3 linked regions of the Accumulibacter sp. genome follow. The protein of the gene in region 1 binds, or shares a complex with, the protein of each later gene. Links are inferred from orthologs where the notes say so. Each region holds a gene or a part of one and is shown in the gene's direction. Other genes may lie near its edges.

Region 1 (4,620 bases):
CTGCGAGCAGAAGTTCATCATCGAGCAGATGGAAAAGTACATCACTGGCTGACACAGGCGGCGCTTGCCCGGCGAAGCTTTCGGCAGTCCTCGCGCGCCCGTCGCCTGCTGCCAGCAAGGCCCCCCGGCATCGGTGAGCGTCGAGAGTGGCATCCGGGCACCGGTGTACCTGCCCGTTGGGCTCCCTTTCCCGATTCGAAGCGCCGGCCAGCAGCCTGTCGGACGTGATGGGTTGGAGCGAAAAGAGTGGGAGCCGACCGCAGTTTTCCACGGATTGCGAGCGAATGGTTGTTCTATTCGTGCGGAAAGACGGGGAGAAATGATCCGTCTTCCCATTTCTTGCAGCCGACTTGGGCAAGTCCGACAGACTGCTAGGGCAGTTCGTCGATCCCGAAGCCAGCAAGATGTTCGGTCTGGCCCCAGGTTTCCAGGATCCATTGCTGATCCCGGACGCACAGCCAGTTGATGGCGGCATTCGGAATCAGGAAGTCGCGTGGGGTGGACAGCGGATTGCCGCGCGCCAGACGGTTGACGATGTCGAGGACGCCGCCGTGCGTGACGACGATGATCGTTTCTCCCTCGTGTGCGGCGGCCAGTTGGCTCAGACCGCCGCTGACGCGGGTGTGCAGTTGCCGCAGGCTCTCACCACCGAAAGGAATCACGAAGTCGGGATCGCGGGTCTCGAAGGCGTGGTAATCCGCGGGATACCTGGCGCGCGACTCCTCGTAGGTCAGCCCTTCGAAGAACCCGTAGCGTCGCTCGCGAAACGCTGGCCGCAAAGCAGCCGCAAGCCTCATCCTGTGGGCGATGCGTTCGGCTGTCTGGCGTGCGCGCAGGAGGTCGCTGCTGTACAGGGCGGTTACAGCTTCCCTGGCAGCGAGCCAGTCTGCCGCCGCCTGCGCCTGTGCCAGGCCGGCGGTATTGAGTCCGATGTCGATCTGTCCCTGGATGCGTTTCTCAGCGTTCCAGGTGGTCTCGCCATGGCGGACGAAGCAGATTCGGGTGGCTTCGCTCTTGGTCATCACAATGTTCATGCAGAGCGGCGGCGCGTTGCCGCCGCCAGCGCCTGCGCCCGGTTTCCAGTGCGCTGGCGCGAGGACTTCTCGGACAGGATGCGCCGTCGACCTTCCGCCAAGCGGTGGGTGGGTGAAAAAGGGCCGATTTTAAGCCATTCCCTGCTCGCCGCCTGACTTCGTGCACATCGGCAGCAGTTCTCATTTCAAAATCCCTGGCAGGGGGGTGAAATGAGAACTGCTGGCTTCCTGCGGCATTTCGGGCGCGGCGGTGGGTGATGTGATAGCATTCGTTCCGGCGGGTCTCCCCGCATCGCAGGATGGTGAACCTGGTCAGGTCCGGAAGGAAGCAGCCACAGCCGTCTGATGCGAGTGCCGGGGGTAAGGCTCGCCATTTTCGTTTCTCGCCGTGTCGATGCCGGCCGACGGCATGGCCCGGGCGCGCTCCTGCGGCACCGGTGGCCAGCAAACGGTAACGGGGCCCGCGGCGCCATCTGCTAGAATCCGCGCATGAGCTACCAGGTCCTGGCGCGCAAATGGCGCCCACGCACGTTTGCCAGCCTCGTCGGGCAGGAACACGTCGTGCGCGCGCTCGAGCATGCGCTGACGGCACAGCGCCTGCACCATGCCTACCTGTTCACCGGTACGCGCGGAGTTGGCAAGACGACGCTGGCGCGCATCCTGGCCAAGGCACTGAACTGCGAGACCGGGGTCACCGCGACGCCCTGCGGAGCCTGTTCCGCCTGCCAGGAAATCGACGCCGGGCGTTTCGTCGACCTGCTCGAGGTCGATGCGGCGACCAACACCCGCGTCGACGAGATGCGGCAACTCCTCGAGAATGCGGTTTACGCACCAACACGAGGCCGTTTCAAGGTCTACGTCATCGACGAGGTGCACATGCTCTCCAACTCGGCCTTCAATGCCATGTTGAAGACTCTCGAGGAGCCGCCCGAGCATGTCAAGTTCATTCTCGCCACGACCGATCCACAGAAGATTCCGGTCACCGTCCTTTCGCGCTGCCTGCAGTTCAACCTGAAGCAGATGACGCAGCCGCTGATCGCCACCCACTTGCGGCAGATTCTCGAAGTCGAGGCGATCGGCGCCGAAGCGGGTGCGCTGCAACTGCTCGCGCGCTCGGCTGCGGGCAGCATGCGCGACGCGCTGTCCTTGCTCGACCAGGCGATTGCGCATGGTTCGGGGAGGGTCGAGGAGGCGCTGGTTCGACAAATGCTGGGTGCCGTCGATCTGGACCACCTGTTTGCCATTCTCGACGCCCTGCTCGCCGGCAACCCCGCAGGAATGCTGCAGGTGGCCGATGACATGGCGGCGCGCAGCCTGTCGTTCGATGCCGCCCTGCAGGAACTGGCCGCCCTGTTGACTCGCGTGCAGGTCGCGCAGCTCGCGCCGCAGGCGATCGCCGACGATCTTCCGGAGCGTGCGCGGCTGCTCGGCATCGCTGCCCGGCTTGACCCGGAGTACGTACAGCTGGCCTATCAGATAGCCGTGCATGGTCGTCAGGAGCTGCCGCTGGCGCCAGACGAGCAGGCCGGTTTCGTGATGACCCTGTTGCGCCTGCATGCCTTCCGTCCAGAGTCGGAGGAGGCCGCCAGTCGGCGTGCACTGGCCGTAGCCAGCAGCGCCGGCCGGCCGTCGACGAAATCACTGCCGGTCGCCGATGCGACGAGGCCGTCGCCGCCTGTCCGTGCCGATGCCTCGCCTGGCGTCGCACGAGCGGGGCCACCGCCAGCGCCGCCACTGGTGCCGACGCGTGTCGGGTCGCGGTCGGCATCGCCAGCCAGTGACTGGCACGAGTTGCTTGCCGCCATCAAGCCGAGCGGCATGGCGCGTGAACTGGCGCAGCACTGTGAGCTCTGCGAGCTGGCAGCCGGCCGCGTCCAGCTGCAGCTGGCGCCAAGGCATCGCCATCTGCTGATGAGGGCGGCACAGGACAAGCTGCAGCAGACGCTTGCCGACCATTTTGCCATGCCGATCCAGTTGAGCATCGCGGTCGCGGAGGGCTCGGGCGATACTCCGGCGGCGGCGGCACAGCGCGACCGCCAGGAACGCATGGACCGCGCGATCGCGTCGGTTGAGCAGGATGGGTTCGTGCGCGAGATAATCGAGATGTTCGACGCAACCCTGATCGAATCGTCAATCAAACCCGTTTGAGCAAGCATCGAGGCAAGAGAAATGATGAAAGGTGGAATCGCCGGCCTGATGAAACAGGCCCAGCAGATGCAGGAAAACATGAAGAAGGCGCAGGAGCAGCTGGCAGAGCTCGAAGTCGAAGGGCAAGCCGGTGCCGGCATGGTCAAGGTCCTGATGACCTGCGCGCACAGTGTGCGGCGGGTGGCGATCGACCCGTCGGTGATGGATGACCGCGAGATGCTCGAGGACTTGGTGGCGGCAGCTCTGAACGACGCGATGCGACGGGCTGAGCAGGCCTCGCAGGAGCGGATGGCCGGCTTCTCGGCAGGACTCAACCTGCCGCCCGGCTTCAAGATGCCGTTCTGATGACGACGCCGTCGAGCCTCGAGTCGCTGATCGAGGCTCTGCGCTGTCTGCCGGGCGTGGGGCCGAAGTCGGCACAGCGGATGGCCTACCACCTGATGCAGCACGACCGCGAGGGCGCGCAGCGTCTTGCCGGGTCGCTGCAGTTGGCGCTGACCGCGCTGCGGCACTGTCAGCGCTGCAACACCTTCAGCGAATCGGAGACCTGTTCGCGCTGCCAGTCCAGCAGGCGGGATCCTGCCCTGTTGTGCGTTGTCGAGACGCCGGTCGACATGAACATGCTCGAACAGACGCATGCCTACGCTGGCCTGTACTACGTGCTGATGGGGCGCGTGTCGCCGCTTGATGGCATCGGACCGGCCGAACTGCGCTTGGAGCGATTGCTCGCGCGCGCGTGCGATGGGGTGGTGCGCGAAGTGATCATCGCCACCAACTACACGAACGAGGGCGAGGCGACGGCACACTACCTTGGCGAGATGTTGCGCAGTCGTGGCGTCAGCGTATCGCGAATCGCACGCGGCGTGCCGGTCGGCGGCGAGCTCGAATACGTCGATGCCGGGACCCTGGCGCAGGCTCTGCGAGAACGCCGACCGCTTGCTGCATAAGGACTTGCGGCGGCTCCGGATTCAAAACCGTATGGAGATTGGCGTATAATGCTGCGGTTTGGTATGAAGCAACTTTTACTACGTCCTAGGGATCAGCGCTATGAGCAATGAGTGCAAGGTGGACGGCGGAAGGCGGCGACTGATCGTCGCCACCGCTGCGGTTGGCGGGGTGGGGGCGATCGCTGCGCTCGTACCTTTCGTCTCCAGCATGCTGCCGTCCGAGAGGGCCAGGGCTGCCGGTGCACCGGTTGAAGTCGATATCGGCAGTCTTGAGCCGGGCCAGATGATCACCGTCGAATGGCGTGGTCGGCCGGTGTGGATCATCAACCGTACGACGCACATGCTCGAGACGCTGCCCAAGCTCGATGGCGAAATGGCCGACCCGAAGTCGGAAAAGAACATGCAGCCGGATTACTGCAGGAACGAAACGCGTTCGATCAAGCCCGAGATCATGGTCGTTGTAGGTATCTGTACGCATCTCGGGTGCTCGC
Region 2 (3,667 bases), 250 kb from region 1 along the record:
GTGGCGATCCTGAAGAAGAAGGCGGAGCAGGAGGAGGTGGCGCTCGATGATGAAGTGGCGTTCTACATTGCCAAACACCTGCGCTCGAACGTCCGCGAACTTGAGGGAGCCCTGAAGAAGGTCCTTGCCTACTCTGCGTTTCATGGCCAACAGATCGCCCTCGAGCTCGCCAAGGAGGCGCTGAAAGATGTCATTGGTTCGGTCAACAGGCAGATCACGATCGAAGGAATCCAGAAGACGGTGGCAGAGTACTTCAAGATCAAGGTCGCAGACCTCTTCTCGAAGAAGCGGACACGCGTCGTGGTGAGACCGCGACAGATCGCGATGTGGCTGGCAAAAAACCTGACATCGCTGAGCTATCCAGCGATCGGCGAGCATTTCGGTGGCCGCGACCACACGACCGTGCTGCACGCGGTACGTACGATCGATCAATTGCGCATCAAGGATGAGACTTTGAACCATGATGTGCACGTGCTTGAGCAGGTGCTCAAGGGGTGATCGGGACAGGGGAAAAGTCGGTGGGGAACCGACTGGCTGACGGTGGACAACCGACGACGAAGCGCCGCGGACGAAAGTTTTCCTTTTTTCCCCACAGCTTCATACCGTCCTTCTCCACCCTTCCCCAGAACATCTAAATTGATGAATGGAATGGTTTAAGTGATGATATCAACAGACTTGTTCGAACCTTGGTCTTTATAGGATTGAGATATATATGCTTCTTATCAAAACACGGCGAGACGTTCTTCTGGCACCGTTGCAGGCAGTTTCGGGGATCGTGGAGAGACGCCACACATTGCCCATCCTGTCGAATGTCCTGCTGGAGAAGCGTGGCGAGGTGCTGACGCTGCTGGCTACCGATATCGAGATCCAGATCACGACTTCGACCGCCGATGTCGGAGGCGAAGGTGAGGGCGCGGTGACCGTGGCAGCGCGGAAGTTGCAGGAGATTCTTCGATCGCTTCCGGAAACGGCGGAAGTCAGCCTGCAACTCGAGGACAGGCGCTTGCAGGTGAAGGCGGGCAGGAGCCGCTTCAACCTGCAGACGCTACCGGCGGAGGATTTCCCGAGCATGAGCCTGTCGCAGCAGGAGGACGCGCATAGCCTGAAGCTGACGCAGAAGGAATTCCGGCAACTGCTTGCGCAGACCCACTACTCGATGGCGACGCAGGATGTTCGCTACTACCTCAATGGCCTTCTGCTGCTGCTCGCCGATGGTCAACTGCGGGCAGTGGCAACCGATGGCCATCGGCTTGCTTATGCCAGCATGTCGCTTGCCGAGGGAGCGGGTGGCAGCGGCGAGGGCAGCGACGTCCGCCAGGAGTTGATCCTGCCGCGGAAGACCGTGGTGGAACTCAACCGTCTTCTTGCCGATACGGACGAGCCCTTGACGATCGACATCCTGACGAACCAGATCCGTTTCCGCTTCGGGCAGATCAGCCTCGTATCGAAGCTGATCGACGGCCGGTTCCCGGACTATCAAAGAGTCATACCGATGACACTCAAGGACGTCATTCGCGTGCAGCGGAGTGTCCTCTTGCAGTCGATGGTCAGGGCAGCCATCCTGACCAACGAAAAGTTCCGCGGTGTTCGCCTGGTTCTTGGCGAGGGCAGCCTGAAGATCATCGCCGCCAACGCCGAGCAGGAGGAAGCGCAGGAGGAAATCGAGGTCGAGTACAGTGGCGAGCCTCTCGATGTCGGCTTCAATGTCTCATATCTGCTGGATGTCCTGAACAACAGTGCTGGCGAGATGATCGACTGGGGATTCAACGATGCCAGTTCGAGTGCGCTGTTGACCATACCGGGGAATGATCATTTCAAGTATGTGGTGATGCCCATGCGTATCTGAATCGCAGCGGCAGGAGCTCGGAGCTTGGCAGAGAGGTTGAACGGCGGCAGAATGGCGGGTTGATCATGAATGAAGAGAAGCAGCAGACGGAGACGTACGACGAGTCGAGCATTCAGCAACTGGAGGGTCTGGAGGCCGTTCGCAAGCGGCCGGGCATGTACATTGGCGACACTTCGGACGGGACTGGTCTGCACCACATGGTCTTCGAAGTGGTCGACAACGCGATCGACGAGGCTCTCGCAGGATATTGCGATGACATCGTGATCACCATTCATGCCGACAACTCGATTTCCGTCAGCGACAACGGGCGGGGCATCCCGACCGGTATCAAGCTCGACGACAGGCACGAGCCGAGGCGCTCGGCGGCCGAGATCGTCATGTGCGTGCTGCACGCAGGGGGGAAGTTCAACCAGAATTCGTACAAGGTTTCCGGTGGGCTGCATGGCGTCGGTGTCTCCTGTGTCAACGCACTGTCCCGCTGGCTCCGGCTCATCATCCGCCGTGATGGCTGGAAGCACATGATCGAATTCAGGCGCGGGGCGGTGCTTGACCGCTTGGTCGAAGTGCGCGACGGCATCGAGGTTTCACCGCTGCGGGTGGTTGGCGAGACGGAGAAGCGCGGTACGGAACTGCACTTCATGGCTGATGAGGAGATCTTCGGCCACGTCGAGTTCCACTACGAGATCATCGCCAAGCGGCTGCGTGAGCTGTCCTTCCTCAACAATGGTGTCAAGATCAGGCTGAACGACCAGCGCACGGGCAAGGAGGAGAACTTCGCCTTTCTCGGTGGTGTCAAGGGCTTCGTCGAGTACATCAACCGCACGAAAAGCGTCTTGCACCCGAACATCTTCCATGCTGCGGGCGAGTCGGTCACGGCCGGCGGAGCGATCAGCGTCGAGGTGGCGATGCAGTGGAACGACAGCTACGCTGAACAGGTCCTGTGTTTCACCAACAATATTCCACAGGCGGATGGTGGTACGCACATGACCGGTTTGCGCGCTGCGATGACACGCGTCATCAACCGCTACATCGAAGAGAACGAGATCGCCAAGAAGGCGAAGGTGGACATCAGCGGCGACGACATGCGGGAGGGACTTGCCTGCGTGCTGTCAGTGAAGATGCCCGACCCGAAGTTTGCCTCGCAGACGAAGATGAAGCTGGTGTCGTCGGAGGCACGCCCGGCAGTCGAGGAAGTGGTGGCCGCGAAACTGGCGGAATTTCTTCAGGAGCGGCCAATCGACGCCAAGGTCATTACGGGCAAGATCGTCGAGGCGGCACGGGCACGCGATGCGGCCCGCAAGGCGAGGGAAATGACGCGACGCAAGGGCCTCCTCGATGGTGTCGGTTTGCCGGGCAAGCTGGCTGATTGTCAGGAAAAGGATCCGGCGCTCTGCGAGCTGTACCTGGTGGAGGGTGATTCAGCCGGAGGATCGGCGAAGCAGGGTCGGGACAGGAAGTTCCAGGCGATCCTGCCGCTGAAGGGAAAGATCCTGAACGTCGAGAAGGCGCGTTTCGACAAGCTGATTTCGTCGCAGGAGATCGCCACCCTGATCACCGCCCTGGGTACGGGGATTGGCAAGGACGAGTACAAGCCGGAGAAGCTGCGCTATCACCGGCTGATCATCATGACCGATGCAGACGTAGACGGAGCGCACATCCGGACGTTGCTGCTGACCTTCTTCTACCGGCAGATGCCGGAGCTCGTCGAACGTGGACACATCTACATTGCTCAGCCACCCCTCTACAAGGTCAAGCACGGCAAGGTCGAGCGCTACATCAAGGACGACCAGGCGCTGAAACAGTTTCTCCTCACCCTGGCGC
Region 3 (3,853 bases), 2.3 Mb from region 1 along the record:
CCCTTGCAGACTGATCCGACGGTGATCTACGGACTCGGCGATGCCTTCGACGGCGACCTGCGCAAGCGCGACCTGCTCGCGGATACGCCCTACAATACCTATACGCGCCGCGGCTTGCCCCCCACACCGATCGCCATGCCCGGACTCGCTTCGCTGCAAGCCGCGCTGCACCCGGCGGCGAGCGACGCGCTCTACTTCGTCGCTCGCGGCGACGGCAGCAGCCACTTCTCGCGGACGCTGGCAGACCACAATCAGGCGGTGCGGCGTTACCAGAAAGGGGGCCGACCTTGAACCACGCACAGGCCCGTTCGCGCGGCCGTTTCATCACCTGCGAAGGCATCGACGGCGCTGGCAAGAGCAGCCACATCGCAAGCATCGTCGCGTTCCTGCGCCGGCGCGGAGTCACCGTCGTCAGCACGCGCGAGCCTGGGGGTACCGCGCTTGGCGAAAAACTGCGCGCGCTGCTCCTGCACGAAGCCATGCACCTGGAGACCGAGGCGCTGCTCATGTTCGCAGCCCGCCGCGAGCACATTGCGCGAGTCATCGAACCGGCTCTCGCGTGTGGCGACTGGGTGGTCTGCGACCGTTTCAGCGACGCGACCTATGCCTATCAGAGTGGTGGGCGCGGTCTCGACCCGGTGAAGTTCGCACAACTCGAAAACTGGGTGCACCCGCTGCTGCAACCGGACCTGAGCCTGCTCTTTGATCTGCCAGCGGCAATTGCGGCCCGGCGCATTGCTGACCAGGCACGCGACCGCGATCGCTTCGAGTTGGAGCAGTTCGAGTTCCACGAGCGAGTCCGCCTCGCCTACCTCGAGCGGGCGCGGTCGGCACCGCAGAGAATCACGATCATCGACGCCGACCAATCCCCGGACAGAGTCTCGAAACAGATTGAAGAAAGACTTGCAAGCTTATGTTCATGAAGATTATCGATCTGCACGATTCACTCTGGCGGCAACTCATGCTGCGGCGTGACCGGCTGCCGCACGCGCTCCTGCTGTGCGGTCAGCAGGGGCTCGGCAAGTTCGACCTGGCCGTTGCCTTGGCCACCTCCCTACTTTGCGAGGAGCGGCGAGATTCAGGCGAGGCGTGTGGTCAGTGCCGGGCCTGCGGCTGGCTGGCCCTAGGCAACCACCCGGACCTTCGCCTGCTGCAGCCACAGTCGCTCGCCGTGGTCGCCGGCGATGCCGGCCAGGAAGAAGACACTTCCGGAGCGAAGAAGCTGAGTCAGCAGATCACGATCGATCAGGTACGGGCACTCGACGACTTCCTGCACGTCGGCACCCACCGTCACGGCGCGCGCGTGGTGCTCCTCAACCCGGCCGAGGCGATGAATCGCGCAACAGCCAATGCTCTTCTCAAGTCACTTGAAGAACCAATCGCAAGCACATTGTTCATATTGGTTTCCAGCAACCCACATCGCTTGCTGCCGACGATCCGCAGTCGCTGCCAGACCGTCAGCGTGCCGTTGCCGCCGCGCGCAGCTGCAGCCGCCTGGCTGCACGACGCTGGCGTGGCCGAGCCGGATGACTGGTTGGCCCTGGCTGCCGGTGCGCCGCTGTTGGCGCTCGCCCTGAGCAGCAGCGGCGAGCGGAGCCTGGTCGATGCACTTCTGGCCGAAGTCAGTGGCGGGGCTGGAGTGGATCCGCTGGCATCGGCAGCCCTACTCGAGCGGGCCATCAAGAACGAGAAGCGCCAAGCGTCGCTGCGCAGATTGCTCGAGTGGGCACAGAAGTGGTTGTTCGACCTGCTTCTCGCGACCGAAGCGCTGCCGCCGCGCTATTTTGTACGCCAAGCGGCGCTCCTGCAGGACCTGGCGCGCGGAACCGACAACCGCCGGGTCTTGGCATTCAGCCGAAAAGCGCTACAATGCAAGCCCCAATGTGAGCAGCCCGTGAACAATCGACTGTTTCTCGAGGACTTCTTTCTCGGCTACGTGCGGGTTTTCCGAAGCCCCCGAGGGTTGTGAAGCAATCGTCGCGATCCAGGGGTAATGAACGAGTGAGGCATCAGCGAGTGAGCAACGGACTTCGCTCATTTGGGCGATCGATCGCTTCCAAGTGAAGATGGCAGAGACCGACATCGGAAAGGCAGCGCCTGCGACGCCGCCGCGCCCCAGCGTTCTGTCACTGAACATCAACTCGAAGTCGGCACTTTACGCGGCCTACATGCCGCTGTTGCGCAATGGCGGCATCTTCATTCCAACCACCCGCAATTACTCGATCGGTGACGATGTCTTCATGCTGTTGTCGCTGATGGACGATCCCGCCAAGCTGCCGATTGCGGGCACGGTCGTCTGGATCACTCCGGCTGGCGCGCAGAACAGCAAGGCACAGGGAATCGGTGTGCAGTTCAAGAACGACGAAAGCGGCGCCGAGGCACGCCGGCGCATCGAGGGTCTCCTGGGCGGTGTGATGCAGTCGGGCCGCCCAACGCACACCATATGATGGCCGGCCGATGTTGGTTGACTCGCATTGTCATCTCGACTTTCCGCAGCTGGCCGATGGCATCGAGCAGATCATCGGGCAGATGCGTGCCAATGACATCGGTTGCGCGCTGTGTATCGGCGTCACCCTGGAACGTTTCGCCAGGGTTCTGCAGCTCGCCGATACCTGGCCGATGTTGCTGGCAACGGTTGGTGTACACCCGGAGGAAACGGGAATCCGCGAACCAACGGTCGACGACCTCGTGGGCCTTGCGGCACATCCGCGAGTGGTGGCGATCGGCGAAACCGGACTGGACTACTACTGGCACAAGGATGCTCCGGATTGGCAGCGTGAGCGCTTCCGTACCCACATCCGGGCCGCCCGCGTGACCCGCAAGCCGCTGGTGATCCATACCCGGGAAGCGGCAGCCGACACGCTGCGGCTCATGGCCGAGGAGGGGGCTGGCGAGGTGGGCGGCATCATGCACTGTTTCACTGAAAGCTGGCCGATTGCCGAAGCAGCACTCGACCTCGGCTTCCACATCTCGCTCTCCGGCATCGTCACCTTCAAGAAAGCGCTCACGGTCAGAGAGGTTGCTCTGCGCGTGCCGCTGGATCGTCTCCTGGTCGAGACCGACTCACCCTATCTGGCACCGGTGCCCTACCGTGGCAAGACGAACCAGCCTGCCTACGTCCGCCATGTCGCTGAAGAGGTCGCACGTCTGCGTGGCCTCAGCTATCAACAGGTCGCCGACGCCACGACGGCCAATTTCTTCAATCTCTTTCCTGAAGCCCGAACAAAGGTTGCCCAATGAAGATTCTTGCTCTCCTGGTTGCATTGTGGATTCCGACCATGGCCGCAGCCGGTGCCTATGAAGACATGGAGGAGGCCCTGATCTCCGGCAATACGGCTTGGGCCATCCAACTGATCAACCGCGGCATGGACGTCAATTCGGTGGACGCAGCCGGCAACACGCTGCTGATGCAGTGCGTGCAGCGCGAGAACCTCGACTTTCTCGACTATCTCGTGAAACGGCGTGCACGGCTGAACACCCGCAACCGCAACGGTGAGACCGCCCTCAGCCTGGCCGCCTACAAGGGCCTGCTGCCTTTCGTCAAGCGCCTCGTCGAAGCGGGCGCCGACGTCAACCTCTATGGCTGGTCGCCCCTGGTCTACGCTGCGTTCAGCGGCCGTACGGCAGTGGCCGAATACCTTCTCAGCAAGGGAGCGGAAGTCAATGCGACGACCCCAAACGGGTCGACAGCGCTGCTGTTCGCCGCCCGCTTCGGACACATCGAGATCGTCGAGTTGCTGCTGCAGAACAAGGCGGACCCGAACATGGCCAACGACCGGGGGGCAACCGCGATCGACTGGGCGCTCAAGTCTGACAACACGGACATCGCGGACCTGCTGCGCAAGGCTGGCGG

Evidence for each region. The genes of interacting proteins can lie anywhere in the genome.
Region 2: the proteins of dnaX (region 1) and dnaN are in contact, whole or in part, in a cryo-EM structure (PDB 8GIZ), measured with the Escherichia coli proteins. The link is inferred for Accumulibacter sp. from one-to-one orthologs.
Region 3: the proteins of dnaX (region 1) and holB are in contact, whole or in part, in a cryo-EM structure (PDB 8GIZ), measured with the Escherichia coli proteins. The link is inferred for Accumulibacter sp. from one-to-one orthologs.

What each region holds. Positions count from the first base shown.
Region 1 is NZ_JAZKUG010000001.1:1,467,040-1,471,659, forward strand. What follows is about bases 1,010-3,852. They hold dnaX (DNA polymerase III subunit gamma/tau), read left to right. Parts: upstream 1,010-1,523; coding sequence 1,524-3,182; downstream 3,183-3,852. Other genes in these bases: V5B60_RS06385 (histidine phosphatase family protein), read right to left, coding at 1,010-1,022; V5B60_RS06400 (YbaB/EbfC family nucleoid-associated protein), read left to right, coding at 3,204-3,527; recR (recombination mediator RecR), read left to right, coding at 3,527-3,852. In the rest of the region: V5B60_RS06380 (CBS domain-containing protein), read left to right, coding at 1-52; more of V5B60_RS06385, read right to left, coding at 372-1,009; more of recR, read left to right, coding at 3,853-4,129; petA (ubiquinol-cytochrome c reductase iron-sulfur subunit), read left to right, coding at 4,230-4,620. UniProt on the Escherichia coli protein: Part of the beta sliding clamp loading complex, which hydrolyzes ATP to load the beta clamp onto primed DNA to form the DNA replication pre-initiation complex.
Region 2 is NZ_JAZKUG010000001.1:1,216,188-1,219,854, forward strand. The notes cover bases 1-2,779. They hold dnaN (DNA polymerase III subunit beta), read left to right. Parts: upstream 1-712; coding sequence 713-1,846; downstream 1,847-2,779. Other genes in these bases: dnaA (chromosomal replication initiator protein DnaA), read left to right, coding at 1-498; gyrB (DNA topoisomerase (ATP-hydrolyzing) subunit B), read left to right, coding at 1,912-2,779. Also shown: more of gyrB, read left to right, coding at 2,780-3,667. UniProt on the Escherichia coli protein: Confers DNA tethering and processivity to DNA polymerases and other proteins. Acts as a clamp, forming a ring around DNA (a reaction catalyzed by the clamp-loading complex) which diffuses in an ATP-independent manner freely and bidirectionally along dsDNA.
Region 3 is NZ_JAZKUG010000001.1:3,780,873-3,784,725, forward strand. What follows is about bases 1-2,965. They hold holB (DNA polymerase III subunit delta'), read left to right. Parts: upstream 1-961; coding sequence 962-1,969; downstream 1,970-2,965. Other genes in these bases: mltG (endolytic transglycosylase MltG), read left to right, coding at 1-291; tmk (dTMP kinase), read left to right, coding at 288-923; V5B60_RS16590 (PilZ domain-containing protein), read left to right, coding at 2,067-2,447; V5B60_RS16595 (TatD family hydrolase), read left to right, coding at 2,458-2,965. Outside these bases: more of V5B60_RS16595, read left to right, coding at 2,966-3,240; V5B60_RS16600 (ankyrin repeat domain-containing protein), read left to right, coding at 3,237-3,853. UniProt on the Escherichia coli protein: Part of the beta sliding clamp loading complex, which hydrolyzes ATP to load the beta clamp onto primed DNA to form the DNA replication pre-initiation complex.